DNA from 3 places in the Bradyrhizobium sp. BRP19 genome. Region 3 is predicted to be linked to each of the others. Evidence: riboswitches for the same ligand, from Rfam matches in the RefSeq annotation. Region 3 holds a riboswitch; each other region holds the start of a gene.

Region 1 (6,318 bases), on a different contig from region 3:
CGGCTCATCGGCGGCACGTCGCTGTTTCGCTTGTACGAAACGCCTGACGCACTGGCTGCACAGGAAAGGCTCGCGCGCGTCCACATCTGGTCCCGCGTCTTCGCGCGACAGCCGACATGGCTCCGCCTCGGACTTCCCGGCAGCGAAGCCGAATGGACGCGCCTTGCGCAGGCCCTAGCGCGCTAGCGCGAGCAGGCTTTCGACGTCGAGATGCTTTTCGATGTGATCGGCCAGCGCCTCGAGCGCGCTCTCGACGCTGGCGTGATAGGGCTCGTCGCCCGCGGGAATGTCGAGCTTGGCGAGGTAGGCCTTGCGGAAATCATCTGACGTGAACAGGCCGTGCAGATAGCTGCCCTGCACACGGCCGTCGCGCGAGATCGCGCCTTCCGCCTCGCCGTCCAGCTTGGCGAAGGGGCGGGCGCGATCCGGGCCGTCGGTGCGGCCGATGTGGATCTCGTAGGCCTGGATCGGCTGATCCGTCGCGGCATGCACGGCCGTAACGCGCGTGAGGGTCTTTTGCGGGCTCATCACCGTCTCGACATCGAGAAGCCCGAGGCCCGGCGTGTCGCCCGCAGGTCCTTCGATGCCTTCGGGGTCGGCGACGCTGCGTCCCAGCATCTGATAGCCGCCGCAGAGGCCGAGCACATGGCCGCCCCTGCGGTGGTGGGCGAGCAGGTCGATGTCCCAGCCCTGCGCGCGCAGGAATGCGAGGTCGCCGCGGGTGGATTTTGAGCCAGGGATGATGACGAGGAGCACGTCGCCCGGGATCGCCTCGCCCGGGCGCACCATCACGAGATCGACACCCGGCTCGAGCTTGAGCGGATCGAGATCGTCGAAATTGGCGATCCGCGACAGTGCGAGGCAGGCGATCTTGCATTGGCCCGGCTTGCGCGCATCGCGCAGGCCGAGCGCATCCTCGGCCGGTAGCTCGCCGGCACGCGGAAACCAGGGCAGCACGCCGAAGCCGCGCCACGACGTTTTCTGCTCGATCAGCCTGTAGCCGTCGTCGAACAGCGTGGGATCGCCGCGGAACTTGTTGATGACGAAGCCAGAGATCATCGCGGCATCGTCGGGCTCGATCACCGTCTTGATGCCGACGAGCTGGGCGATGACGCCGCCGCGATCGATGTCGCCGACCAGCACGACGGGCACATCCGCCTTGCGGGCAAAGCCCATATTGGCGATGTCGGACTTGCGCAAATTCACCTCGGCCGGGCTGCCGGCGCCCTCGACCAGCACCAGATCGGCCCGCGCCTTCAAGCGTTCGAAACTCTCCAGCACCGCGCCCATCAATGACGGCTTCATCGCGGCGTAGTCGCGCGCACGCGCCGTCGCGATGCGCTTGCCGTGGACCACGACCTGCGCGCCGACATCGGTCTCGGGTTTGAGCAGCACCGGGTTCATGTCGGTGTGCGGCTCGACACCGGCGGCGAGGGCCTGCAGCGCCTGGGCGCGGCCGATCTCACCGCCATCGACGGTGACCGCGGCGTTGTTCGACATGTTCTGCGGCTTGAACGGCAGCACGCGCAGACCACGGCGCGTAAAGGCGCGCGCGAGGCCGGCGACGATGAGCGACTTGCCCACGTCCGAGCCGGCTCCCTGGATCATCAGCGCGCGTGCCATGATGACTTCAGAACTCGACGCCGGCCTGCGCCTTGATGCCGGAGCGGAACGGATGCTTCACGAGCGTCATCTCGGTGACGAGATCGGCGATCTCGACCAACTCGTCCTTGGCGTTGCGCCCGGTGAGCACGACATGCGTCATCGCAGGCTTTTGCGTCGTCAGGAACTCGATGACTTCGGCGATATCGAGATAGTCGTAGCGCAGCGCGATGTTGATCTCGTCGAGCACGACCATGCGCAGCCGCTCGTCGAGGATCAGCTCCTTGGCCTTCTCCCAGCCGGCGCGCGCTGCAGCGATGTCGCGGGCACGGTCCTGCGTCTCCCAGGTGAAGCCTTCGCCCATCGCGTGGAACTGACAGAGGTCGCCGAAATGGCCGGTGAGTAGGCGCCGTTCGCCGGTATCCCAGGCGCCCTTGATGAATTGCACCACCGCACAAGGGAAGCCATGCGCGACGCAGCGGACGATCATGCCGAAGGCCGAGGAGGATTTTCCCTTGCCCGCGCCGGTGTGGACGATGATCAGGCCTTTTTCACCGCTCTTGGTCGCCATGATCTTGTCGCGAGCGGCCTTCTTCTTCGCCATTTTGGCGGCGTGGCGGGCGTCGGTTTCCTCGGTCGTGTGGGTTTCCGGTTCAGGCGTCATCGGTCCCGGTCCTTCGGCTTGACAAGTGGCGGCCACCGGCAAATGGTGGCCGGGCGTTGGTTCCTGTCCTATGACAGGCGAAGAGGGAATGCGATAGGGTCCGAATCGGCAAGATTTGGATCCAAACTGCAGCCGCCCCCGCGACCGTGACCGGAGAGATGCCCGAAGCCACTGATTCCTTTTGGAATCGGGAAGGCGGGGATCGAAGGGCCAAAACCCTGCTCCGCAAGCCGGGAGACCTGCCAGCGCGGACGAGTTTTGGACCGGCGGACGGGGTGTTCCGCGACGGGGAAGCGGGCCTTCAGGAGAATGGTCCGTGCGCCTCATCGCCTCCCGCTGTTATCTGGAAGAGGCGATGACCGTCACACTTCATGTCTGCATCACCTGCCGCGCCGGCCAGACGCTTGGCGAGGGCGAGACGACGCCCGGCAAGCGCCTGCATGGCGCGATTCTCGAGGCCGGCGTGCCCGAGGGCGTCAGCGTGGTTCCCGTCGAATGCCTGTCGGCGTGCAGCCAGGGCTGCTCCGTCGCGCTCAGCGCGCCCGGCCGCTGGTCCTATGTCTATGGCCGCCTGTCCGATGCGAATGCGCAGGACGTGGTCGCAGGTGCTGCGGCCTACGCGGCGGCGCCCGACGGAATCGTGCCCTGGCGCAGCCGTCCCGAAATCTTCCGCAAGCAGTCGCTTGCCCGTATTCCCCCTGTTACCGTCGTGCCGGAGGCCGCTGAATGAACTCGCTCGCAAAAGTCCCGGTTACGGTGGTCACGGGTTTCCTGGGCTCCGGCAAGACGACGCTGATCCAGCATCTGCTCAGCAATGCCGGCGGCAAGAAGCTCGCCGTGCTCGTCAACGAGTTCGGCAGCGAAGGCGTCGACGGCGAGATCCTGAAGTCCTGCGCCGATGCGAACTGCCCGGAGGAGAACATCGTCGAGCTCGCCAATGGCTGCATCTGCTGCACCGTCGCCGACGATTTCATTCCGACCATGGAGCAACTCTTGGCGCGCCCGGTGCGGCCCGATCACATCCTGATCGAGACCTCGGGCCTGGCGCTGCCAAAGCCGCTGCTGAAGGCGTTCGACTGGCCGGAGATCCGCTCGCGCATCACGGTCGACGGCGTGATCGCGCTGGCCGACGCCGAGGCCGTCGCGGCCGGCCGCTTCGCGCCGGATCCGGCTGCGGTGGAAGCGCAGCGCGCGGCGGACGACAATCTCGATCACGAAACGCCGCTGTCGGAAGTGTTCGAGGACCAGATCGCCTGCGCCGACATCGTGCTGCTGACCAAGGCCGACCTTGCGGGCGCAGCCGGAATCGAAGCCGCAAAGGCGGCGATCACAGCCGAGATGCCGCGCCGCGTGCCGATGCTGCCGGTCACCGATGGCGCGATCGACGCGCGCGTCATCCTCGGCCTCGGTGCGGCCGCCGAGAATGATCTCGCCGCGCGGCCCTCGCATCACGACGGCGAGGAAGAGCATGAGCATGATGATTTTGCCTCGGTCGTGATCGACCTTCCGGAGGTGGCGGATATCGAGGCACTGGTCGCCTCCGTCCAGAAACTGGCGCGCGAGCAGAACGTGCTGCGGGCCAAGGGCTACATCGCGGTTGCGGGCAAGCCGATGCGCCTGTTGTTGCAGGCGGTCGGTGAGCGCGTGCGCCATCAGTTCGACAAGCCATGGGGTGTGGCTCAACGGCAGTCCAAGCTCGTTGTGATCGGCGAGCATGGCGATATCGACGAGGCCGCCATCAAGGCAGGACTTGGTCTTTCAGGATCTGGCATCTGATGCACGTCGTCTTCCGCGAGAGCCGCGGTCTCGAGGAGACCGCGACGCCAAGAGACATCGGCCAGGACCCGGCCGATCTCGTGGTGCTCTCGTATTCGGATTCCGATTTGGCCGCGTTTGCGGCCGGCTGGCGCCGCGGTCGGGGCAGCCTGCCGTCGCTGCGGCTGGCCAATCTCGCGGAGCTGCGTCATCCGCTGTCGGTCGACACCTATATCGAACGGACGCTGTCGCAGGCGCGGGGCATATTGGTGCGCCTGATCGGCGGGGAGTCCTATTGGGCATACGGGCTCGCGGCGCTCCAGCAACTCGCGCAAGAGCGCAACATCGTGCTCGCCGTGCTGCCGGCCGACGGCCGCGACGACACGCGGCTGGATGCGTACTCGACCCTGCCGGTCTCGACGCTGCGGCGGCTCAAGGTGCTCTGCGACACCGGCGGCCCGGTAGCCGCGCAAGCCGCGATCGCGCAGCTCGCGCTGGCCTCGGGCCTCTATGCCGGCCCGGTCATCGGCGAGATGACCGTGCCCGAGATGGGCTTCTACGATCCCGCGCGCGGTGTCATTGCCGCGCCAGTTGGCGAGGGCAAGCCGCGCGCACTCGTGACGTTCTATCGCTCCTATCTCACGGCCGCCGATACGGGGCCGGTCGACGCCTTGATTGCGGCGCTGCGCGAGAAGGGATTTGACGCCTACGGCGTGTTCGTCACGTCGCTGAAGGCGCCGGGCGTTGCCGACTGGCTGCGCGCGCATCTGGCGCAACATCCTGCGGCGGCGATCGTCAATGCGACGGCGTTCTCGGCCCTTGGCGATGACGGCACGACGCCGTTCGATGCCGCATTCTGTCCGGTGTTCCAGGTCGCGCTCTCGACGGCGCGGCGCGAAGATTGGGCGGAATCACTGCGTGGCCTGTCGCCCGGCGATCTCGCGATGCATGTCGTGCTGCCGGAGGTCGACGGCCGCCTGTTCGCAGGCGTGGTGAGTTTCAAATCGGCCGGTCAGCGCGATCCCGATCTGCAATTCGCGCATCTAGCGCACAGGCCCGACGAAGAGCGCGTCAACGCCGTTGCCATGCGCGTCGCGGCTTGGCGTCGCCTCGCGGAGAAGCCCGCCGGCGAGAAGCGGTTGGCAATCGTGCTGTCGAACTATCCGGGCCGGCCGCATCAGATCGCGCACGCCGTCGGGCTCGACGCGCTGGCGTCGGTCGAGGCGTTGATCTCCGATCTCGCGGAGGTCGGCTTCGACGTTGCGCCGGTCGATGCGCTCGGCGCAAAACTATTGAAGCAGAGCTTGACCTGGAGCGTCGCCGAATATCGCACGGGGCTGGCGCGCCTGCCGCAATCCTTGCAGGACAATCTCGTGCAGGCCTGGGGCGCACCGGAGAACGATCCGAGCTGCCGCGACGGCGCGTTCTACTTCGCTGCGATCCAATGCGGCCGGTCGGTCATCGCGGTCCAGCCCGAGCGCGGCGACGCGGCCTCGCGCGATGCCGATTATCACGATCTCGCCTGCACGCCGCGCCACGCCTATGTCGCATTCTATCTCTGGCTCAGGCAGCAAGGCTGCGATGCTGTCGTGCATATGGGCGCACATGGCACGCTGGAATGGCTGCCCGGCAAATCCGTGGCGCTGTCGCAAGCGTGCTGGCCGGAAGCGCTGATCGGCGATCTCCCCGTCATCTATCCCTTCATCGTCAACGATCCCGGCGAGGCCGCGCAGGCCAAGCGGCGCATCGGCGCGGTCACGATCGGCCATCTGCCGCCGCCGCTTGAGACATCCGCGGTGCCGGAGGGGCTTCGTCGGCTCGAACGGCTGCTCGACGAATATTCGACCGCTGACGGTCTCGATCCCGCCCGTCGCCAGCGCCTGATCGCGTCGATCCGCGACGAGGCGCGCGCGGCGGGCCTCGAAGACGATCTCGGCCTCGATGCAATGGCCGCACCGGCCGAAGCCATCCCGCGGATCGACCGCTTCGTCTGCGACCTCAAGGAGAGCCAGTTCGGCGATGGCCTGCACGTGTTCGGCCGCGGTGCCTGCGGCGAAGCGGAACGCGATGCATTGCGTTCCGCGCTCGCTGGCAAACGCGTCGCGCCGGGGCCGTCGGGCTCCCCGTATCGCGGGCGTCAGGATGTGCTGCCGACAGGGCGCAACCTCTTCGCCGTCGACCCGCGTGCGGTGCCGACGCCGTCGGCGCATGCGCAGGGGATAAAACTCGCCGAAGAGCTGTTGCGCCGTCATCTGCAGAATCACGGCGACTGGCCGAAGGGCCTCGTGGTGGATCTC
Region 2 (6,318 bases), on a different contig from region 3:
ATCTCGCCGATCTCAGGCGAACGATCTGCGCCGGTGTGCTCACCAACAAAACGACGCGCATCGCCGAATTCGATCTTCCCGTGCGCGATGCGACCGAGGCGGACTACCGCAAGGGCGTCGACGATTGGCACGATGCGGTGGCCGCGATTTGGTCGCAGACGATAGCTGGGCATCTCGAAGATGAGGGCAAGGTCGCGCTGCTGATCTGGGGCGATCCTTCGCTCTATGATTCTTCGCTGCGCATTGCGCGGCGGCTCGATCCATTGCCGACAATCGAGGTCGTGCCTGGGATCACCTCGATCCAGGCGCTGTGCGCGGCGCATGCGCTGCCGCTCAACGACATCGGCGAGCCGTTTCTGGTCACGACGGGGCGGCGCTTGCGCGAAGGCGGCTGGCCGCAGGGCGTCGATACCGTCGTCGTGATGCTCGATGGCGGCACGGCGTTCCAATCGCTGGATCCAGAAGGCCTGCAGATCTGGTGGGGTGCCTATCTCGGCATGCCCGATCAGATCATCATGTCCGGCGCGCTGGCTGAACTGGGCGCGCGCATTGCCGCCGTGCGGCAGGACGCACGCGAGCGGCACGGCTGGATCATGGACAGCTACATCATCAAACGCAGGCGTTGAGCAGCATGCTTCCCGAATGGGTTACCCAGAACTGCCCCGAGGTCTCCGCTGTTCATCGCGAGGCGGCCATTGCGCGGCAGGCGCAACTGACGAAGCCGACCGGCGCGCTCGGCCGGCTCGAGCAGCTCGCAATCGAGCTTGCGGGCCTGCAGGCCACCGAGCAACCGCGCGCCGCGCGGGTGCCGATCATCATCTTCGCCGGCGACCACGGCATCGTCGCGCAGGGCGTGTCGGCCTATCCGCAAGCCGTCACCATCGCGATGATGACGAATTTTGCTGCCGGTGGCGCCGCGATCTCGGTGCTGGCGCGCGAGCTGGGTTCGAGCCTCGAGGTGGTCGACGCCGGCACGCTGACCGAGGCGCAGATCGCGGGAATCGTCACCGACAAGCCGCGCAGCGGCACCCGCGATTTCAGTGTCGAGGCCGCGCTCACGCCCACGGAATTGGCCTTCGCCTTCGAGGCCGGCCAGCGCGCGGTGGCGCGCGCCGAGGCCGGCCGGCCTGATCTCTTGATCTTCGGCGAGATGGGGATCGGCAACACCACGACCTCAGCAGCGATTGCTGCGAGCCTGCTCGGTGTGAGTGCCGACGAGATCGCGGGCAGCGGCACCGGCGTCGATGCGTCGGGCCGCGCGCACAAGGTGCGGGTGATCGATGCGGCGATCGCGCATCACGGCGTTGCGGGGGCGTCACCCGAAAAAATCCTGTGCGCGGTCGGCGGCCTCGAGATTGCGGCGATCTCGGGTGCGATCATCGCGGCCGCGCAACGCCGCATCCCCGTGTTGATCGACGGCTTTATCGTCTCGGTGGCGGCGCTGACGGCGGTGCGCCTCAACCCGTCCTGCCAGCCGTTCCTGTTGCCCTCGCATCAATCGGCGGAGCAGGGACATCGGCTGGTGTTGCGCGCGCTGAATGTGCAGCCGCTGATCAGCCTCGATCTCAGGCTCGGCGAGGGGTCGGGGGCGGCGATCGCGCTGCCGCTGGTGCGCTCGGCCTGCGCACTTCACAACGGTATGGCGACGTTCGCGCAGGCCAATGTGCCGGATCGGTCTTCTTGATGCGGCTCAAGCCACGCGCTGGTTGACCGACACGACGCGCCAACCGCCCGCCAGCCGGTCGATCCGGGTCAGCGACAGCGGATCGACGACGAAGCGCAGCGCGGCCTCCGGTGTGAGATCGAGCGCGATGCAGAGCGCAGCGCGTATGGTGCCGGAATGGACGACCAGTGCTGCGGAGCCTGCGCCAATCTGGGCCAGGCCCAGGCGGACGCGGGCGACCTGATCCGCAAAGCTCTCGCCGTTCGGCGGCCGTCCGTGCGCGGGATCGCGCCAGACCTGCGCGTAGGCCTCGCCGCCGGTCGCGGCGAGCTCGTCATGCCGATGACCGGTCCAGTCGCCGAAATCCTGCTCTCCGAATTCGCTGACCAGCTCCGGTTCGAGTCCCAGGGCGCGCGCCGTCTCGACCGTGCGCCGCGATGGGCTGGCATAGCCGGCGACATCCGCGGGCAAGAGGCGCCTCAGGGCCGCCAATGCAGCGTGATCGCCGAGGTCGGCCCGCGCATCGGCCGCATGGATCGTCCCGGGCACGCCCGCGACGGCCGCATGCCTGATCAACCAGAGGAAGGTCTCGCCTTCCATGCTCATCTCCAAGGAAGTTGGTTGCTGTGGCCCCAACGCCGCAACTGGCACATTGACTCTGTCTTGGTGGTAATCCTAGATGCTCGCGACGGTTTTCCCGAGAGGGAATGAAAAGGGAATGCGGTGCGGGGAAAATTGTCCCCAATGCCGCGGCTGCCCCCGCAACTGTAAGCGGTGAATCCTTCGTCACGAGCCACTGGGTCCTCGGTCCCGGGAAGGCGACGAAGCGGTCACGACCCGCGAGCCAGGAGACCTGCCGTCAGCCGTGGTCACACGCGAAGATGTCGGTCGGGGAGTACAGACATTCGGCTTCATCGGACGGCTAAGGCCGAAGGTGAAACCTCGTTCGCTGTGACGTGCCACTGACGTCATACCGAGGTTTTCACCTGTGTCTTCCATCCGTATCGCACGACCGCGCCGCGTTCTGCTGGTTTCCGCCGCGTTCACGTCCTTTGCCGCTCTTGGTCCGCCTGCCGCTCTGGCGCAGCAGGCCCGAGAGCCGCTGCCGCCCATCGAGGTGTCGCCCGCCCAGGCCCGCAAGCCGGCCAAACCGGCAGCAGGAACGGCGCAGAGCGCGCGCCGCGCGGCAGCGCGCAGGCCGGCGGCTGTATCCGCAGCGCCAAGACCCGTCACGCCGGATTCGACGCCGCAAACGCCGCTCAACTCCAACGCCGTTGCCGAAAGCGCCTCGCGGCTCGGCCTGACGGTGCGGCAGACGCCCGCGACCGTCGAAGTTGTCTCCGCCGAAACCATGCGCGAGCAGGGCTATCGCACCGTGTCCGAGGTGGCGCAGGGCGCCGTCGGCGTCACCTCCGGCGACAACCCGGCCGAACCTTCCGCCTTCTCCATGCGCGGCTTCACCAACAGCCAGATCAACACGCTCTACAACGGCATCAAGATCGGTCCGCAGAACATGACCTCGCGGATCGTGGATACCGCCAATCTGGAGGCTGTGGAATTCCTCAAGGGCCCGGCCTCGCTGATTTCGGGCGAGGGCGCCGCGGGCGGTGCCATCAACTTCGTCACCAAGCAGCCCCACACCGGACCTGTCCGTAACGATGCCAATTTCTCCTGGGATTCGCTGAACTCGTTCCGTGCCCATTACGGCTCCGGCGGCAGCACCAATGTGCAAGGCCTGGACTATCGCTTCGACATCAGCCGTTCCGCCCTCAACGGCTTTGCCGATGACACCAATGTCAAGACGTTCGGCACGTCCGGCCAGCTCAACTACCGTGTTTCCGACAGCCTCAGGATCTGGGGTGCGGTCGAATATCGTGAAGACCGCTCGAAGGCCTATTGGGGCGCGCCGCTGGTGCCGGTGGCCTTCAGCGGTTCGCATGCGACGACGGGGATCGTCTCCGGCAATTACGTCTCGAATTACAACGGAACGAATCTCGGTGCCGTCACCATCGACGACCGCACCTTCAACACCAATTACAACGTTCTCGATAACCGCAACGTGGCGCAGGAAGTGTGGCTGCGTGGCGGCTTCGAGCTGAAGCTCGCGCCTGACCTCACGCTGAAAAGTCAGGCCTATGGCTATGGCGCGGAACGAACCTGGTTCAACAACGAGATCGAGGCGTTCAATTCCACCACGAACCTGGTCGATCGCGAGCGTTTCTATGTCGCCCACAGCCAGCGGCTGGTCGGCAACATCACCGACCTGATCTGGGATACAAATATTGCGGGCTTCGACAATCGGCTCGTGACGACGCTGTCGTCGAGCTATCTCGATTTCGTCAGGCCCGGTGCGGCAAACTTTCCCGGCGATTCCGTTTCGCTGGTCGACCCCAACCGCGGTTTCTACGGCTTGCTCACGACACAGCAGCAGACCGCGCGCATCGACAACGAGGCGCTGTCATTCGAGGACCGGCTCAAGCTGACGCGCAGCTTCGCGCTGATCGGCGGCCTTCGTGTCGAGCACATCGGGCTCGACCGCAACTCGACCGACAAGAACGGTGTGGAGAAGGTGGGCTTCCCATTCAGGAAAGACTGGGCGCCGGTGACGGGCCGCATCGGCTACACCTGGGAGGCCGTTCCCGGCCTCACCTTCTTCAGCCAGTACGCCACCGGCGCCGACGTCGCAGCCAACAATATCTTCCTGCTCTCGCCCACCCAGCCGCTCGATCTGACCACCGCGCGCACCTATGAGACCGGTGTCAAGCACCTGTTCTGGGACAATCGGGCGGAGTGGTCGTTCTCGGCCTATGACATCCTGCGCAAGAACGTCTATGCGGCCGCCGGCGGCATGCAACTCAACATCGCCGGACGACAGGAGTCGAAAGGCGTCGAGCTTGCCGCCTCGATACGCCCGATCGAGCCGCTGCGGCTGTGGGGCAACATCGCCTATGTCGATGCGCGCTATGCCGACTACAATTTTGCCGGCGGCTCGTTCTCCGGCAACACGCCGCCAAACGTGCCGCGTATCGTCGCCAACGCCGGCGCGTCGTATCGCTTCTTCACACCATGGCCGGTGGAGCTTGGCATCACCGGCCGTCATGTCGGCGACCGCTACAACACCGATGCCAACGTCGTGACGATGAAGGCTTACACCGTGGCCGACGTCTACGCCTTCGTCGACATCCCCAAGACGGCGTTCAATGCGGTCGACCAGGCCCGCCTGACCTTCCGTGTCCGCAACATCACTGATAAGCGCTATGCGATCTGGGGCGATCCGTTCTATCCGGACCAGATCCTCCTGGGCGCGCCGCGCACCTACGAGATCTCGGCCGCGTTCAAATGGTGAGGCCCTGAGCGCATGATGGGCGCGATCGTCCTCACGCATCGCTGGCTCGGCATCGCGTTCTGCCTGCTGTTCGCGATGTGGTTCGCGACGGGAATCGTGATGCACTTCGTCCCGTTTCCGTCGCTGACGGAAGCGGAGCGATTTGCCGGACTTGTGCCGGTCGATCGCGACGGGACGAAGATCTCGGTCGCGGACGCCGTTGCGGCGAGCGGGATTGCCGATGCCACGCGTGTTCGGCTGATCCAGCGGAGCGATGGACCGGTCTACGTCGTCTCGGGCTCCACAGGTTCGCGAGCGGTTCGCGCCTCCGATGGAGGAGACGCGCCGGTAACATCAGCCGATGTCGCGCTCACCATCGTGCAAGCTTATTCACGTCAGCGCGGGCTCGACGCGCCGCGCGCCGCGATCGTCGCGCAGTCGGACTACGATCAGTGGAGCGTGCCGAACGGTTTTGATCGGCATCGCCCCTTGTTTCGCGCCGCTCTCGGCGATGCCCCTGGAACGGAGGTCTACGTTTCGTCGCTGACCGGCGAAGTCGTCCTGGATACGACGCGCAGCGAGCGCGCGTGGAACTGGGCCGGCAGCGTGCTGCACTGGATCTATCCGACAATTCTCCGCAGCAGCTGGGCGCTGTGGGATCGCGTGGTCTGGACGCTGTCGCTGCTGGCCCTGATCGCAGCATTGCTTGGCGCGGTGCTCGGAATCGTGCGTGTGAAAATGCGGGGACGCCAGCTCTCGTCGCCCTATCGTGGCTGGCACGCCCTGCATCACATCATCGGTCTCGTCGCGACCGTGTTTGTGCTGACCTGGATCTTCAGCGGCTGGCTGTCGATGGATCACGGCCGCCTGTTCTCGCGCGGGCAACTGACTCCGACAGAGGCCGGCGTGGTCGATGCCGCCCCGGATTGGCGAGACGCGTCGTCGCTCGATCCGCAGCCAATATCGCCGTTGGCCCGCGAGGTCGAATGGTTCGCCTTCAACGGCCATGTCTATCGGCGCGACCGGGTTGGTCTCGGCCGTCAGGCGTTGATCAGGGCAGGGGACGCGCCGCGCGATGGACCGGCGTCATACCTGGATAGGCAGGAGATCGGCGACCTGACGGCGCGCCTTGGCGCCGGCTGTGCCGCACCGCTTCTGCTCGCCGGCAACGACGGCTATCCGGCGCAATCCGCACTTCCGGGGGCTCCAGTCTACCGCACGACCTGCGGCGATCTCTGGTTCGATGTCGATGCTGCCGATGGCAAGCTGCTGCAAAGGCTGGACCCGTCGCGCCGCGTCTATCGCTGGCTCTACAGTGCGCTGCACACGC
Region 3 (6,318 bases):
AAAAGCGCCTGTGAATTGTGACAGTCGAGTGGGAGTCAGGCGTGGAGGAGCAACCTGGCTATGCTTTGTGCCAACCCCCATCGGCAGACAGAAGGCGCTGCCAACGGTTTCGGCGAGAGCGATGACATTTTAAGTTCTTGCCACCGAAAGACCGACGTTCGAAAGAAATCTGGTCTCGCGTCCTATCTGAGATTTGGACGAAAGGCGCCACGGAGTCCAGCTCAACGCTCGCAGCGCAACTGAATCGGTATCGTTTGCGCAAACCGCAGAAAACCAGGAGCTCTCTTGAGAGCCAGCCGGGATGGTCGGGTAGTGCCGCGGCCCCGTTCGGAGAAGGCCCGGGTTTTTCATGACCCGGTCGGCGCGACTGGCGGCCGGCTCTTTCGTTGTACGCTTCCCCGTACTCTCGTGTGGAGAGTTACCCAGCAAGCCCGGCATGAGGGCATGCGTTTGCGCCAGGGAAATTTAAGGACAACCATGTGGAGCCGTGGCTTCTTCGTATACGCACCGGCGAGGGGTAAGCCGCCCGCGTGTTCGGACGATCGCGAGTGCCGTCCTGATGCCATTCGGTGCGAGGCGTCAATCCACAAATGGGTAGGCCCATCGCGGCATCCGAGCAGGTAGCTCTGGTGTGGTATGGCCGACTCAAGCTACACATCATTCTGAGCCACCTCACTACCCAATGGAAATGAAATGGTTTCAGCCCCCCGGGAATTGCCCGTCTCTTCTTACGCGCTTGAAGTGGATGGCCGACTCAGAGCTGAATTCGCAACCAAAGACGGCGCCAGGGCAGGTGGAGCAGAACTAAAGAAGCGTTTTCCCATGCTTCAAATCCGGATCTACGATGCGCAGACGAATGCGTGCGAGGAAATCTAGCGGGCGACTCAGTCCGGTCTTCGATGCCTCGCGCACGGCTCCGGCTCCTCGTTGAGGGCACTCGAAGGACCGGTGGTCAAGCCGGGGCCGCTAACACTGCCCCATTACCCTATTAACCGGTTTCGTCGCAGCAGTCGATCCCGCGTGCCACCTCGGCCTCGGAATGGTCACGCTCTTGCGGGTGCCAGTCAGTCGCGTGATGCGCGGTTCGCACGCCGGATGGCCCAGTCCCGTGAAGAATGGCGTAGAGAGCTGGTTCTCTCGCAAATGGTGTCCTTCCACTGCGTGGGGTGCGCCGAGGTCAAGCCGCTTCTCGCAAGGCGCACGCGCCGCTGAGCTCGACTCCTCGCAGAAAGAGTCGGAGGTAATCGTGCTGCCCCATTTTCTCGATGGCCGGCTGAAGGCCGCGGGAAAGCTCGCGACTGTTCAAGGTGTAAACACCGGTAAGTTTAGAGCTGATAGTCTTGCCGTTGCTCTGAGGCGTTCGGCCCTGCAGGAGCTACGGCGCGATCTTGCTCTGCGCGATCATTTACCGAGGCCTTTCGCTCCCTTCTAATCCTCCCGTTCCTTTGGCTCCATGCGAGCGAACCAGGAGCCAGGAGGAAAAGCCGCGATACGCTTGGCAAAGGAGGATTGCGGCTCCCAATCTTGTCCTTCACTCTTCTCGAAAGTGATGACCCCGTTGTATGTAAAATAGCGGGGCCCTGGGATATTACAGTTCACCACAAGCAAAACGCGCCACAGATCACCTTTCTCGGTCGGCTTGTCATTCTGCTTCGGCAAGTAGTCCACTCCAACAGGATCTACGATAGTGCAGCTGCCCTGCCGCAGAAGATCACCGAGCCGACCTTGCATGGTCGTCACAAAGTTGAAGTTGGCCGGGTCATGCAGAAAGCCAACATTTGCGTCCCTTTCGCCATCCTTGACTTCACTGGCGATCAACGAGAGCGCGAAGGCGCGCCAGCCCAATTCCATTGGCTTCGCATAGGACGACGCAAGTTCAATCGTCCCGTCGAGCGCGGCCTTCCAGGTGATAACGTACTCTTCGTCTGATTTATCATCCCGGTGCCTGGTCCAAGAAACAAAAACATATTCATTTTGGTCAAGTTCAGCGACGCCCCACATCCGAGGGACGAACTGTGCCACCTTCGAGACGTTGGAGATAACTTGTTCTATTGTCTCACCGTCTTGCGCTCGCCACGTTGACTTGACTCTTTCGACAAGGGGGCTGTCGTTAGCGCGAACAGTGTTGCTCGTCGCAGCCAGCCCGGCCAGGCAGATCAGGGATCGACTGAGCCAAAGCCATAGCGCGCGTCTTCCTGACGTTTTCTTCATAACCGTCGGCCTATCCGGTCTCATCCACACGCAATTCTAGAGCGGGCAACCTTCAACCTGTTATGCGCGAGCGCAAGAAGTTAGCGGCGACGCGACGGGGCGACCACTGGTTTTCCCGTGCGAGCAGGCGCTCCCCTCTATGTCACGCGCCGCTAACTTCACTGCCACCGACAGCCTCAATTTGCTGTGCTGGACATGCCCAGCAGGAGGACTGGGCATGCAGAGGACGTGCATTCTTCGTGCCAGATAATAGACGGCAATTCGCACCGGTTTTGCGTCCTCTTTGTCGACTTTCCGACTGGCGCATGTCTCGATGTTTCCGTTCAACCTCTCCAGCGCGGCTTATGCATCCCGTCACGCACCGGATGTTCGACGACACAGCGGAACGCCTCGGTGCCAAGTTCCTGATGAGAAGTGGCAGCACGTTTGCCGTCATTGAACCGTGTGGTTCGGTTATCGTTGCCGGAATGTGGGCTTTCGATCTCTGCCATGCCTTCGGGCACTTTCGGCCAAGGGGCCATGGCGCGTTTGGCGCTCCTTTCGAGACGTGCGGCGCTCCGGAGGTCGAGAACAGCCTCAGGCAGCGCGCTTTGTACTCGATGGCGAACGGCGCCAAGCCGATCTTCGCCGAGCATTTGGGGTGTGGCTGGCACCGCAAATCAAAGGTGCTGCCCGGGTATGTTGCTGGCTTAGCCAGGTGTCTTGGGCCTATTCAACACGGATCTGTTGGTCGAGAAGGTGGCTGGATGGCGCACGTGCTCGAACCGCTGGGAAGCCGGGACTGGCGACAAATGCGTTCTGCTCGAGGCAGCAATCCCGACCGCACAAGCCGCATTTGTCCCTTCCACCGATCTGCCATGCGCCCTGCGATGCTCATTGCGATATCGCTGATTGGAGGGCACTTCTACATCAGCTCAATGGTAGAGATGCACGGTCATTCGCGTAGCAGATGTCGCAGCATCAGCTTGAGACATAATCTGAGAGGTTGACGGAAGACTTCTCTTGCCGATAATCCAAGTCGTCGAGGTTCTCCGGTTTCCATTTGATCCGGAGCTAAGAGGGAAGCCGGTGAATATGCCGGCGCTGCCCCCGCAACTGTGAGCGGCGAGCCGCTGTCCAACGATGTCACTGAAGCCTGCGCGGCTTCGGGAAGGCCGGACAGCAGCGATGACCTGCGAGCCAGGAGACCTGCCCCGACACTATATTCGTCCACGGGCGGGGTGTCCCGGTGGTGCGCCAAGCAGCCGTCGCACCGCGCGACTTCCGCTGCCTGCGTCCGCCATGGCCTTTGCCCCCAACATGGGGTTAACGCTATGTCTCTTCTCTCCCTTCCTGTTGCCACGCTCGGAACGCCACGCATCGGTCCAAGGCGCGAGCTCAAATTCGCTCTAGAAAGCTACTGGGCCGGAAAAAGCAGCGAACAGCAGTTGCTCGAGGACGCAGCTGGCCTGCGTGCCGCGAACTGGGCCCGTCAGAAATCTATCGGCGTCACGGTCATTCCATCGAACGATTTCTCGCTGTATGACCAGGTGCTCGACACAAGTGTCATGGTTGGCGCCATCCCGGAGATCTACGCCTCGAAAGCCGAATCCGTTTCGCTCAAGACGTACTTCGCCATGGCCCGCGGTTCACAATGCGACGACCAGGATGCGAGTTGCGGTCACGGACCGCGCGGATTTGGCGCACCCGCGCAGGAGATGACCAAGTGGTTCGACACCAACTATCACTATATGGTCCCCGAGTTTCACAGGGGACAGACTTTCAGGCTATGCTCTCGCAAGCCGATCGAGGAGTATGAGGAAGCCAAGGCCCTTGGCTTTCAGACCCGCCCCGTCCTGATCGGGCCGGTCACATTCCTAAAGCTCGGCAAGAGTCCCGATCCCACGTTCCAGCCACTCTCACTACTGGATGAACTGATACCGCCCTATATCGAGGTTATGCAGGAATTGGCCAAACGTGGGGCAAATTGGGTTCAGTTCGACGAGCCCAGCCTAGTTCTTGATCTGGATGAGGGGACGCGAAAATCTTTGCGACATGCCTATGACCGGCTCGCCAAGGAGGGGCCGGCGATCAAGATCATGGTTGCCAGCTATTTCGGCGACCTCGGCGACAATCTGGACACCGCCTTGAGCCTGCCAGTTGCCGGGCTGCACCTCGATCTGGTTCGAGCGCCACAGTTGTTGCACCAGATCATCGCTGGCGGCCGAAGTGATCTCGTCATGTCGCTCGGTGTCGTCGACGGTCGGAATGTATGGCGGTCGAATTTGTCGTCGCTGCGCCAGCGGCTCGAACCCGCGATTGCGAAGCTCGGCAAGGATCGTGTACAGATCGCCCCATCCTGCTCGCTGCTTCATGTGCCGGTCGATGTTGAACTCGAGACCGGGCTCGCTTCCGACGTCAAGAGCTGGCTTGCTTTCTCGGTCCAGAAGATGCGGGAGCTTGCGATCCTAGCGCGTGCACTCGCAGGCGACCAGAATGTTGCGTTAGCTCTTGCCGAGTCGGAAGGTGCCGCGACTGTTCGCCGGACTTCGCCGAAAATCCGTGATGCCAATGTCGCTGTCCGGATGAGAGCGATCGACCAGACCATGTGTCGGCGCGCGAGCCCATTTGCCCGTCGGGCCGAGATCCAAAGCAATCGATTCGGACTACCGGCTTTTCCTACCACGACGATCGGATCATTTCCGCAGACCACAGAGATCCGGAATGCCCGTGCGGCGCATGCGCGAGGTGCGATAAGCGACGAGCAATACGACAAGTTCCTCAAGGAGGAGACTGCGCGCGCCGTACGTTGGCAGGAGGACATCGGTCTTGACGTCCTCGTGCACGGCGAGTTTGAGCGCAATGACATGGTGCAGTACTTCGGCGAGCAACTCGCCGGCTTCGTATTTACCAAGAGCGGATGGGTGCAGTCCTACGGCTCGCGCTGCGTCAGGCCACCGATCCTGTTTGGCGATGTAGCACGGCCGAAGCCTATCACCGTGGACTGGTGGCGCTACGCGCAATCACTAACAAGGAAGCCGATGAAAGCGATGTTGACCGGACCGGTGACGATCTTGAACTGGTCCTTTGTTCGTGATGATATTCCCAGAAGCGAGGTCTGCCGCCAGATTGCGCTCGCGATCCGAGACGAAGTCCGCGATCTCGAGAATGCTGGTGCGACCATGATCCAGATCGACGAAGCTGCAGTCCGCGAAGGATTGCCGTTGCGTCGATCGGAGTGGGCGGCTTATCTCGACTGGGCCGTCGATTGCTTCCGCATCTGTTCATCGGGCGTCGCCGATCAAACGCAAATTCATACGCATATGTGCTACTCGGAGTTCAACGACATCATTGGTGCGATCGCTGCAATGGACGCGGATGTCATCTCGATCGAGACATCGCGCTCGAAAATGGAACTACTCGACGCGTTCAGGAACTACGAATATCCAAATCAGATCGGGCCGGGCGTGTACGACATCCACTCTCCACGCGTTCCCGAGACAGGCGAAATGAAGGAGCTGATGGTGTTGGCTCGGACGCGGCTGCAGGATTCGCAGCTCTGGATCAATCCAGACTGCGGCCTGAAGACGCGCAAATGGGAGGAGGTTCGGCCAGCACTAGCGAACATGGTCGCTGCCGCCCGCGAACTGCGCGCTGCATTCGATCCGCGAGGCCGTTGATCCGGGCTTCGGTCTCTTTTCGACAAAGCTGATCCGCTTGTGGTCATTTGCGCGGGAGCCTTAGGAACATAAAAAATGCCCCGCCCCGCTTAGCGGGCCGGGCGAAAGTCTGGGAGGAGCGACGCTGACGCATTCGCGCGGACTTCCATCGGCGAAGCCGCCAGTTCGATCACGGCGAGGACATTCGCCGAAAATCTGAGCCGAGTTGAAGCACAAGCTCAGCGTAGCTCAATTATGCCGTGGTATGCGACCGTATAGCCTGAGAGTTAGAATCTACACCAAGGTTTGTCGCTCATGAGCACGTCGGCACGATTACGATAGCAGCGAGGGGGCATGCCGGGCGGTCGCCGCAGGACACCAACAGCAAACTCGGTGCGCTTTCCTGCCTGGAGCCTTATGTTCGATTAGGGCGACGTAAGCCCGGCTCCATGGATCTCGCAAGCTTATC

What was found. A riboswitch is a leader RNA that binds a small molecule or an ion and turns the genes downstream of it on or off. The one in region 3 is predicted to bind cobalamin.
Region 1: linked by a shared signal. The riboswitch ahead of I6F36_RS26335 (DUF1636 domain-containing protein) and the one ahead of metE (5-methyltetrahydropteroyltriglutamate--homocysteine S-methyltransferase) in region 3 are both predicted to bind cobalamin.
Region 2: linked by a shared signal. The riboswitch ahead of I6F36_RS26420 (TonB-dependent receptor) and the one ahead of metE (5-methyltetrahydropteroyltriglutamate--homocysteine S-methyltransferase) in region 3 are both predicted to bind cobalamin.

The regions. Positions count from the first base shown of each region.
Region 1 is NZ_JADYVZ010000010.1:102,199-108,516, forward strand. It holds gene cobD (threonine-phosphate decarboxylase CobD) at 1-186, shown strand, start outside; gene I6F36_RS26325 (cobyric acid synthase) at 175-1,623, opposite strand; gene cobO (cob(I)yrinic acid a,c-diamide adenosyltransferase) at 1,631-2,266, opposite strand; cobalamin riboswitch at 2,307-2,528, shown strand; gene I6F36_RS26335 (DUF1636 domain-containing protein) at 2,622-2,996, shown strand; gene cobW (cobalamin biosynthesis protein CobW) at 2,993-4,042, shown strand; gene cobN (cobaltochelatase subunit CobN) at 4,042-6,318, shown strand, end outside.
Region 2 is NZ_JADYVZ010000010.1:118,972-125,289, forward strand. It holds gene cobF (precorrin-6A synthase (deacetylating)) at 1-626, shown strand, start outside; gene cobT (nicotinate-nucleotide--dimethylbenzimidazole phosphoribosyltransferase) at 632-1,684, shown strand; gene I6F36_RS26415 (histidine phosphatase family protein) at 1,691-2,263, opposite strand; cobalamin riboswitch at 2,336-2,539, shown strand; gene I6F36_RS26420 (TonB-dependent receptor) at 2,652-5,009, shown strand; gene I6F36_RS26425 (PepSY domain-containing protein) at 5,022-6,318, shown strand, end outside.
Region 3 is NZ_JADYVZ010000017.1:45,297-51,614, reverse strand. It holds gene I6F36_RS32110 (nodulate formation efficiency C protein) at 1,429-2,211, opposite strand; cobalamin riboswitch at 3,219-3,422, shown strand; gene metE (5-methyltetrahydropteroyltriglutamate--homocysteine S-methyltransferase) at 3,525-5,870, shown strand.